One region of the Cobetia sp. PDI-23MA genome, then DNA from elsewhere that is predicted to be linked to it. Evidence: predicted binding sites of a transcription regulator. Region 1 holds the regulator's gene; each other region holds the start of a gene.
What was found. The regulator LexA, encoded in region 1, represses DNA repair genes until DNA is damaged. The targets are predictions, from matches to a motif close to TACTGTNTANNTANACAGTA.
Positions count from the first base shown of each region.

Region 1 (3,277 bases):
TCCCCAAGAATCGCGAGACGCGTCCGCCGCTGGTCAAGGAGCTCAAGGCGCACGCCGACGAGTTGCCGGAGAAGTATCACTTCATTCTCGAGGCCCCGGATCAGGACCCGGATGGACGTCCGGCACAGATTCGCTTCTCGCGCAAGGTCAAGGCTCAGTACGTCATGACCGATGAGGAAGGCAAGGCGACCGGCTGGAAGGCGACCTACGACAACGGCCGCTGGGTCGTCGAGGACAAGCGCAAGGGAGCCAAGAGCTGATGAGCCAGCGTGCCCGTACCAATCAGCTGCTGTATCAGGCCGAGTTGCTGCTGGCCCAATCAGCGGTCTCTGGCGACGATGAGCATGCCGTGGCGCGTCGCATGGCCGGTGAAGAGGGCGCGCTCGCCCTGCTGGAGCTGGCGCTGGCGTCATTGCTGGAAGAGTGTGCCGTGACGGCGCGCTGGCCAGAGGGTAGCTGGCGCGAGCGCCTGGCCACACCACCGACGCCCATTGCCGAGGTCGAGCAGCTGCGCAGCCTGCTTGAGCGTCCTGACAGCTGGTTGTCTGAGCTGATCGCGGATGTGACCCGTCTGCATGAAGAGGGTGGCGTCGCTCGCCGCGAGGAATCGCGTTCGCGGGGTGATGGTCTGATCATCGCGGCAGCCTCGAGCGCCTCGCTGGCCGAGCGTCTCAGCGCCGCCATCACGGCATTCAAGGCGCTGCTGCCGCAGCTGCGCGAGTCGAGTGTCGAGTGGTAGGTCAAGGCGTTGATCTGGTGCTGCACGCTGGTGGTGACTGGCGCATGGCAATCGGGTGACGTTTCGCCTTCACGGGTGCTAGACTGATTGCATTGTGGCAAGCCCTGCATTCTCCGGTACGACCATGGCTCTGGCTGTGGTCGTACTTTTTTCTGCGTCGCTGATGGCAACGCGGTGACGGGCTTGCCAGCCGTCGCGCTGACGATTACAACGACGCCGGTATCTCGCGAGATGCCGTGCAGGAGGAATGACGTGTCCGATCCCGCCGTACTTGAAATTGTGCAAATGGAAGATGGTGAAGTGATTCTGCGCGCCGCGGAAAGCGAAGGTGAGCCGCTGCTCAGCATTCGCATTTCGGACGAGGCCGCTGATCTGCTGCGTGACAATCGTTTCGAGGTCGCGCGTGAGATGATCGACCACGCCATCACCCGGACTCGACTCTGGGATGGGGAAGAAGACGAGGATGAGCAGTCAGAAGGCATCGTGCACTGATTCATCGCTCGTGCTTCACGCACAAAAAAACCCGCCTTGAGGCGGGTTTTTTTGTGCGATGCGTGCGGCTTTTCCGTTGCTCAGGGCTCTGCGAGAAAAGCTCTGCGAGAAAAGCCCTGATGGAAAAGTGCTGCTGGGCAACGCTAGGTTGCTCAAGGCGCAGCTGGTCAAGGCCTCAGTGCAGGCCACCATCGCGGATGACGCCTACCCCGAGACCCTCGATCTCCAGGCTGTCCGTGCGCAGATCGACCTTGATCGGCGAGAAGTCCTCGTTCTCGGCTTCCAGCCACACGTAGTGCCCGTCACGGCGGAAGCGCTTGACGGTGACTTCATCTCCCAGGCGTGCCACCACGATCTGTCCGTCACGCACGCTGGTGGTGCGATGCACGGCCAGCAGGTCGCCTTCCAGAATTCCCACATCCTTCATCGACACGCCGCGCACACGCAGCAGGTAGTCGGCAGCCGGCGAGAAGTAGTCGCTCGGCAGCGGGCAGTGACGGTCGATATGCTCGCTGGCAAGAATCGGGCTGCCGGCGGCCACTTCCCCGATCACCGGCAGACCATCGTTGGCGCTGTCGTCGACTTCAGCCAGCGACGGCACGCGAATGCCGCGTGAGGTGCCCGGCACCATCTCGATGGCGCCCTTGCGCTTGAGGGCACGCAGATGCTCCTCGGCGGCATTCGGCGAGCGGAAGCCCAGCGCCTGGGCGATTTCGGCCCGCGTCGGCGGGTAGCCAGAGGACTTGATGGTCTTGATGATGAAGTCGAAGACATCCTGCTGGCGCGGAGTAAGCGGCTGGGTCATGGCATTGCCTTTGGCCTGGGCGGCATCTTGAGCTGACGGCACGGGGTGTGCATCCATACAACTGTCATTGTATCCAGTCATGGCAGTCATGCAAGGCATCCTGGCTTGTGTGGAGGCCTCAAAGGGCAGGTAGTCGTCGAGATATCGCCGTCTGCCGACTTGGCTTGTCGATATCCAAGGCAAGCTGTCGCGAGGTCAATCCGGTGTGGCCCTGCGGGGGGGGGGGCTGTCACCGAGCACGACGAGTCCTTGAATCGGCACGGTCTGCATTGAAGGAATATCAGGCTCAGCTAAACCTCTGGCGTTTGAAACGCGAGAGAATTGTCAGTCATGGCATGGCGCGCTAGAATCAAAGTGTTTCAAACGGATGTTCGCCGATGGCAGTGTTCGGATGTGTCGTACTCACTTGTGTCGTACTCACGTGTGTCGTGATCAAACGAGCCGATATCGTACGTGGCCTTCCGGTGAACCTGCACCACCTCATGAGAGAGTCGCCGCGCGGCGCTTGCGTCGTGACCTACGACTCCAGTCCTCTTCTACCTGACAAGGGTTCCGCCCATGGCCCAGACCGATACCGTTACCCGCATCCTCGATACTGCCGAGGTGCTGTTCGCCGAGCGTGGTTTCGCCGAGACCTCACTGCGCAACATCACCAGCAAGGCCAAGGTCAATCTGGCGGCGGTGAACTACCACTTCGGCTCCAAGAAATCGCTGATCCAGGCGGTCTTCGCGCGCTATCTCGATCCGTTCAGTGAGCGTTTCCACGCGGCACTCGACAGTGTCGAGAAGCAATACGCCGGGCGTCAGGTGCCGCTGGAGGTCCTGCTGGAGGTGATGGCGCGTACCGTGCTGGAGGTGCCGGCCGAGCGCAACAGCCTGCGTACCTTCATGCGCCTGCTCGGGCTTGCCTACACCCAGGGTCAGGGCCACATGCGGCGCTATATTCGCGAGCACTACGGCACGGTCTTCAGTCGCTTCGCCGAGCTTTTGAAGCTGGCGACGCCTGATCTGCCGGACAACGAGCGCTTCTGGCGCCTGCACTTCATGCTCGGCAGCGTGATCTTCACCTTCTCGGGCCTGGATGCACTGCGGGATATCGAGGAGGCCGAGTACGGCCATCACACCACGGTGCGTGAGCTGATCCAGCACATGCGTCCGGTGGTGGTAGCGGCGATGGCAGCGCCGTTGCCGGCCTCACTCGGGGATGGTGAGGCGGTCACCCAGGCGGCCAGCTGATGGCC
Region 1 covers NZ_CM183352.1:951,796-955,072, forward strand. The annotation lists gene topA (type I DNA topoisomerase) at 1-260, shown strand, start outside; gene AC5WNJ_RS04100 (DUF6586 family protein) at 260-739, shown strand; gene AC5WNJ_RS04105 (hypothetical protein) at 992-1,231, shown strand; gene lexA (transcriptional repressor LexA) at 1,407-2,036, opposite strand; gene AC5WNJ_RS04115 (TetR/AcrR family transcriptional regulator) at 2,595-3,272, shown strand; gene AC5WNJ_RS04120 (L,D-transpeptidase family protein) at 3,272-3,277, shown strand, end outside.

Region 2 (3,277 bases), 240 kb from region 1:
GCAGCAGACTGCGGTAGTCGCAGAATTCCTTGAGCGCCTCGAGCAGACCGGAGCGCAGGCCATTGACGTGGGTGCCGCCCAGCGGCGTGGGGATCAGGTTGACGTAGGGTTCCTGCACCAGCTCGCCGCCTTCCGGCAGCCACTGGATCGCCCAGTCGACCCCGTGCTCCTCGTCCTCGAAATGGCCGACGAAGGGCGATTCCGGCAGGCGTTCGAAGCCATCGGTGGCGCCGAGCAGGTAATCGCGCAGGCCATCCTCGTAGTGCCAGGTCGTCTCGCTGCCATCGGTCTCGATGAGCACGACCTTGAGGCCCGGACACAGCACGGCCTTGGCACGCAGCAGGTGGCGCAGACGCGGCATCGCCAGGCGCGGGCTGTCGAAGTAGTTCTCGTCGGGCCAGAAGCGCACCAGAGTGCCGGTATTGCGCTTGCCGACGGTGCCGATCCGGGTCAGCTCCTCGACCTTCTCGCCATTCTCGAAGGCGATGCGCTGACGCAGGCCATCGCGGCACACTTCCACTTCCAGACGCGTCGACAGCGCATTGACCACCGAGACGCCCACGCCGTGCAGGCCGCCGGAGAAGCGATAGCTGTCCTGGGAGAACTTGCCCCCCGCGTGCAGCTTGGTGAGGATCAGCTCGATGCCGGTCACGCCATGCTCGGGGTGGATGTCGGTGGGCATGCCACGACCGTCATCGCCGACCTCGATACCGCCATTCTCGAGCAGCCGCACGCGGATTTCCTTCGCGTGCCCCGCCAGCGCCTCATCGACGGAGTTGTCGATGACTTCCTGCGCCAGGTGGTTGGGCCGAGAAGTGTCGGTATACATGCCGGGCCGCTTGCGGACCGGTTCGAGGCCGGAGAGGACCTCAATGGAACTGGCGCTGTACTGACTCATCGCAGCCTTGTGTCCTTGGTGTTGACGTCCGCCATCCGACTCGCCATTTCACGTGCGCGAGACGAACAACGGATTCCTGAAAAATGAGAGACCGGCGCCTGGCGTTCAGCATCGAACGCCCTGCCATGTCGTGGCAATCCATATCGTGGCAATCCATGTCATGCCAGGAGATGCCGTATCCAGCCAGGTCGTGGCAGGTGGCGGCAGGCCTGGCACAAAGCACCACCCACGTGACCTGCTAGTCCGGCGCGACATGCATCGCCGCTGCGGTGGCGGGGGCCAGCCGGTGTCCGCCATGCGCCATGATCGCCGGCAGATATTCCGCCAGCTGCGCAAAGCCGTGATCGCCACCCGGCGTGATGATCAAGCGGCTTCCCTGATAGAGCCCTGCGGCATCATTGACATCCAATGTCTCATCGGCCGTCGCCAACAGCACCAGGGTGCGCTGCGCCGTGACAGGCTCCGCTTCCAATGCAAGCAGCCCGGGGCCGAAATCCTCGGTGACGGTGAACGTCACGCCGGTATAGGGGTTGGCATGCACCGAACCGAGCCATTCGCTGACCAGTCGCGCGGGACGCACGGCCGGATTGATCAGCACACTGCGCGGCCCCTGACGCCAGACGCTCTGAGAGGGGCCTGCCGGCCCCTCGAGGCGTGCGGCCTCACGCGCGACCAGCCAGGTGGCCAGAAAACCGCCCATGGAACTGCCGATCACCATGATGGCGTCATCACAGGCAGGGTCTGCGGGGTCCAGCGCAAGGCGCTCACACAGCGTGAGATAGGCTGCGTTGACCGCCGCCTGACCCGCATCGGGCGCCGGGGGGATATCCGGCATCACGCACAGCAGGCCGAACTGCTCTGCCGCGCGCTGCATCAAGCGCGCCTTGGGCGAACAACTGGCCGAATTGAAGCCGTGCAGGTACAGCAGCCCCTTGACGGGCGCGGTGGTGTGCATCGCTGCCGTATCTGACGGAAAGAGGGAATTGGCCATCAGCACTCCCGACAACACGCCAGACCGCGACACCGCCCCTCCCACGCTTCAAGATGGCTGGGCATCTCTCGAGCGTTCATACGCTGGAAGCAGGGTATTCGACGGTCCGCGTCGTGCTGTCTAGTGTAAACGATTGATTCGCTTATAGGATAGCGAGAATACTGTATAAATCAACAGAGGGCGACGACTGGCGCCGCCGCTCGTCTTGCACGGCATGGCAGCATGCCCTCACACACACTCTCACTCGCCCCCTCACTCACCTCCGCCGCGGGTTCAGCGCGGGTCCTGGTCCTGTGCGGCCCACACCGCTTCGATCAGCGCGCGGCTGGAGGCATCCAGCGTCTCGAAGCCTTCGCCGGTGGTCATGGTCGCTTCGGTGGCGGTGGCGATCTGCTTGCCCAGCTCCACGCCCCACTGATCGAACGGATTGATGTCCCAGATGGTGGCCTGCACGAAGACCTTCTGCTCGTAGAGCGCAATCAACGCACCCAGCGTTTCCGGTGTCAGCGCTTCCAGCAATAGCGTGGTCGACGGCTGATTGCCACGGTAGCGCTTGTGGTTCGGCTGCGCCTCATCACCGGGGATGGCGTCATCGCCAAGCATCAATACACGTGACTGGGCAAAGCAGTTGGCCAGCGTCAGGCGGTGCTGTGCCTTGAGGTGGGCGCGCGTCTCGGCGTCCTCGACATGATCATAACGACACATCGGTGCGATGAAGTCACACTCGACCGCCTGGGTGCCCTGGTGCAGCAGCTGATAGAAGGCGTGCTGGGCGTTCGGCCCCAGCTGGCCCCACAGCACCGGACAGGTCGAATAGTCGATCATCTCGCCATCGTTGGTCACCGACTTGCCGTTGGATTCCATCTCCAGCTGCTCGAGGTAGCTGGCGAAGTACTCCAGACGACCGTCGTAGGGCAGGATGGAGTGGGCGCGGATATCGAGGAAGTTGTTGTTCCAGATCCCGGCCAGCGCCAGCAGCACCGGCAGATTGTCTTCCAGCGGCGCGGTGCGGAAGTGCTCATCCAGCTCATGCGCCCCGGCCAGCAGGCGACGGAAGTTGTCCATGCCGACGTTGAGCGCGATGGGCAGACCGATGGTGCCCCACAGCGAATAGCGGCCGCCGACCCAATCCCAGAACAGCAGCTGATGCTCCGGTGCGATGCCCCACTCGGTCATCTTCTCCGGCTTGGCGGAAGCGCCGATGAAGTGCTGACGGTTGATCAGCGCTTCCAGGCGTCCTTCCGGGTCGAGACGTGATTTCAGCCAGTCGCGCGCGGTGCGGGCATTGGATAGCGTGTCGATGGTCGAGAATGACTTGGAGGACAGGATGAACAGCGTGGTTTCCGGGCTGAAGGATTCCAGATAGTCCGCCAGCTGGGAGCCATCCA
Region 2 covers NZ_CM183352.1:1,188,999-1,192,275, reverse strand. The annotation lists gene parE (DNA topoisomerase IV subunit B) at 1-898, opposite strand, end outside; gene AC5WNJ_RS05105 (YqiA/YcfP family alpha/beta fold hydrolase) at 1,137-1,889, opposite strand; gene pgi (glucose-6-phosphate isomerase) at 2,163-3,277, opposite strand, start outside.
Region 2: AC5WNJ_RS05105 (YqiA/YcfP family alpha/beta fold hydrolase) is a predicted target of LexA. The motif match lies at 2,049-2,068, and genes of this name have one in related genera.

Region 3 (3,277 bases), 820 kb from region 1:
GGCGAGGTTGTCGCCGGACAGGTCGATACCACTGTCAGCCTTGAACTGGTCAACCAGGTAGTTGATCAGGTGCATGTCGAAATCTTCACCGCCCAGGAAGGTGTCGCCGTTGGTGGCGAGCACTTCGAACTGGGTCTCACCGTCGACGTCGGCGACTTCGATGATGGAGATATCGAAGGTACCGCCGCCCAGGTCGTAGACCGCGATGGTCTTGTCACCACGGGACTTGTCCATGCCGTAGGCGAGGGCTGCGGCAGTCGGCTCGTTGATGATGCGCTTGACGTCGAGACCCGCGATGCGGCCGGCGTCCTTGGTCGCCTGACGCTGGGAATCGTTGAAGTAGGCCGGCACGGTGATGACGGCTTCGGTGACTTCTTCACCGAGGTAGTCTTCCGCGGTCTTCTTCATCTTCTTGAGGATTTCCGCACTGATCTGCGGCGGCGCCATCTTCTTGTCTTTCACCTGCACCCAGGCGTCGCCGTTGTCGGCTTCGACAATCTTGTACGGCACCATTTTGATGTCTTTCTGAACCACATCATCCTTGAACTTGCGACCGATCAGGCGCTTGACCGCGAAGAGAGTGTTCTCCGGGTTGGTCACTGCCTGACGCTTGGCCGACTGGCCGACCAGAATCTCGCTGTCGTCGGTGTAAGCGATGATGGACGGTGTGGTGCGACCGCCTTCAGCGTTTTCGATGACCTTGGTTTTCTCGCCGTCGAGCACTGCCACACAGGAGTTGGTAGTACCCAAGTCAATACCGATGATGCGTCCCATAATCGTATACCTCGAATCTATTGCTAGCCTGAAAGATAAGTCTGGATGTCGGCACCTTGTGTCGGTACCTGAACTTGTTTCTCTAGATGGGGTCGCGTGTCAGGGTTTCAAGACCCGGCCGGGCAAATTTTCCCGGGCCGGATCGCCCTGAGCCCCCACAGGGCGCGATCCAACGCCTATCGGGCGTCGAGAGCGCGCAGGCCTCAGGAGGCCTTGCTGACTGCCACCATCGCCGGACGCACCAGGCGGCCATTGAGGGTGTAACCCTTCTGCATCACGTCGATGACGCTGTTCGGCTCCGCGTCCGGGGACGGCACCATGGCGACAGCCTGATGGTATTCCGGGTCGAAGGGCTCGCCGTGCGGATCCAGCTGCTCGACGCCTGACTTGTTCAGGGCATCCAGCTGCATTTTCAAGGTCATCTCGATGCCTTCGACGTGGGTCTTGGCCGCTTCGTCACCCGACATGGATTCCAGCGCCTTCTCGAGGGAATCCACCACCGGCAGCATTTCCTTGACGAACTTCTCCAGCGCGAACTTGCGCGCCTTCTCGGCGTCCTGCTCGGCACGACGGCGCGCGTTCTGCGCATCGGCAGCCGCGCGCAGCGCCTGGTCCTTGGCTTCCTTGACGGCCTGCTCAAGCTCTTCGACCTGGGCGGCCAGCATCTCGGCTTCCGGGTTGTCCACCAGAGAGCCTTCGCCGCCGGTATCGTCGGCATCCAGTACGTTGTCGATCACTTCACCTTCCGGCGTTTCCGGCTGCGGCTCGGCATCGCGAGCGGCACGCTGAAGCTCTTCATCCATCGGGGTCTGCGGGTCCTGAGCCATGCTGATCTCCTGCGGGCCGACGTCTGTGCGCCATTGCCCTGATTCGTGGCCTGCTGAGCCTGTCGCGAAGCATCACTCGCACTGGGCTGACAGACAGGCCATGAGTTGCCTTGAGAGGCAGCAAGGCCAGGCCATTGCTGCCGACTGAAAGTGTCAGTGCCTCTATATGGGGACAGCACATCGCTTCTCAAGCCTTGCCGCAGGCTTTTCTCCCCACTGAGCCCGGCATGGATTGAAGGCCACCCGAACGTGCTGTATAAAAAGCCATGCTCACTGTATAAACATACTGTATGGCGACACCGTAGCCCGCCCATCGAGTCCGGGTCCGCTGATGTTTCCCAGCACGGCGTACGTCAAAGCCCCCTCGGAGGTAGTCATGCTGCTGCAACTCGCCATCCAAGATTTTGCCATCGTCGAAACGCTGGAACTCGATTTCCGCCGCGGCATGACCGCCATCACCGGCGAGACCGGTGCCGGCAAGTCCATCCTGCTCGGCGCCCTCGGCCTGTGTCTGGGCGAGCGTGCCGATGCCGGCAGCGTGCGCCATGGCGCCGACCGCGCCGACCTCATCGCGCGTTTCGATATCAGTGAGCTTGGCGACGCCCGTCAGTGGCTGGATGAGCGCGAACTGGGCAGCGACGACTGCCTGCTGCGTCGCGTCATCACCGCCAGCGGCCGCTCAAAGGCCTGGATCAACGGTACGCCCTGCACCATCGCCGACCTTCGCGAGCTGGGCGAGCACCTGATCGACATCCACTCCCAGCACGCCCACCACTCCCTGCTCAAGGAAGAGACGCACCTGCGTCAGCTCGACGAATATGCGGGCTTGGAGACTCAGGCCGCCCAGCTGCGCGAGGACTTCCGTCACTGGCAGGAGGCGCATCGTCGTCTCAAGCGCATGAGCAATGATGGCGATGAAGTACGTGCGCGCCGCCAGCTGCTGCGCTATCAGGTCGAGGAACTCGATGAACTGGCGCTATGCGAAGGGGAACTGGAAGCCCTGGAGCAGGAGCAGGAAACGCTGGCCAATGCCGAGCAGATTCTGGCCGAGGCGCAGTCCGCCGCCGAGTGCTGTGATCACGACGAAGAAGGTGCACTGTCTCGCCTCAACCAGGCCCTGGCCCGCCTGGCGCATCTGCCGGGCAACGAGCACGGCTCACTGGCCAGTGCGCTGGGCATGCTCGAGGAAGCGCGCATCCAGATAGAGGAAGCCGCGCGTGAGCTGCACCGCTTCGTGGAAGTCACCGAACTCGACCCCGAGCGCCTCGCCTTCGTCGATGAGCGCCTGAGCCGCATCCATCAGATCGCGCGCAAGCATCATGTGATGCCGGACGAGCTGCATGGCCTTCATCAGCGCCTGCGCGAAGAACTCGATGGCCTGGGTGGCGATGAGGAGGCCATCGAAGCCTTGCGCGAAGAAGTGGCTCAGCGTCGCGAGGCCTGGAAGGGGCTGGCGAGTGAGGTGAGCGCCAGACGCGCCACTGCCGCCCCGCAACTGGCCAGCGACATCCAGGACCAGCTGGCCTTCCTCGGCATGGGCAAGGCCACCTTCGAGGTCGCCATCGAGGCGCGGGAGCGCCCGCAGCCCGAAGGCATGGAGCGTATCCACTTCCGCATCAGCGCCAACCCGGGCCAGCCGCCACGCGCGCTGGCCAAGGTCGCCTCAGGCGGCGAGC
Region 3 covers NZ_CM183352.1:136,342-139,618, reverse strand. The annotation lists gene dnaK (molecular chaperone DnaK) at 1-774, opposite strand, end outside; gene grpE (nucleotide exchange factor GrpE) at 978-1,601, opposite strand; gene recN (DNA repair protein RecN) at 1,978-3,277, shown strand, end outside.
Region 3: recN (DNA repair protein RecN) is a predicted target of LexA. The motif match lies at 1,873-1,892, and genes of this name have one in related genera.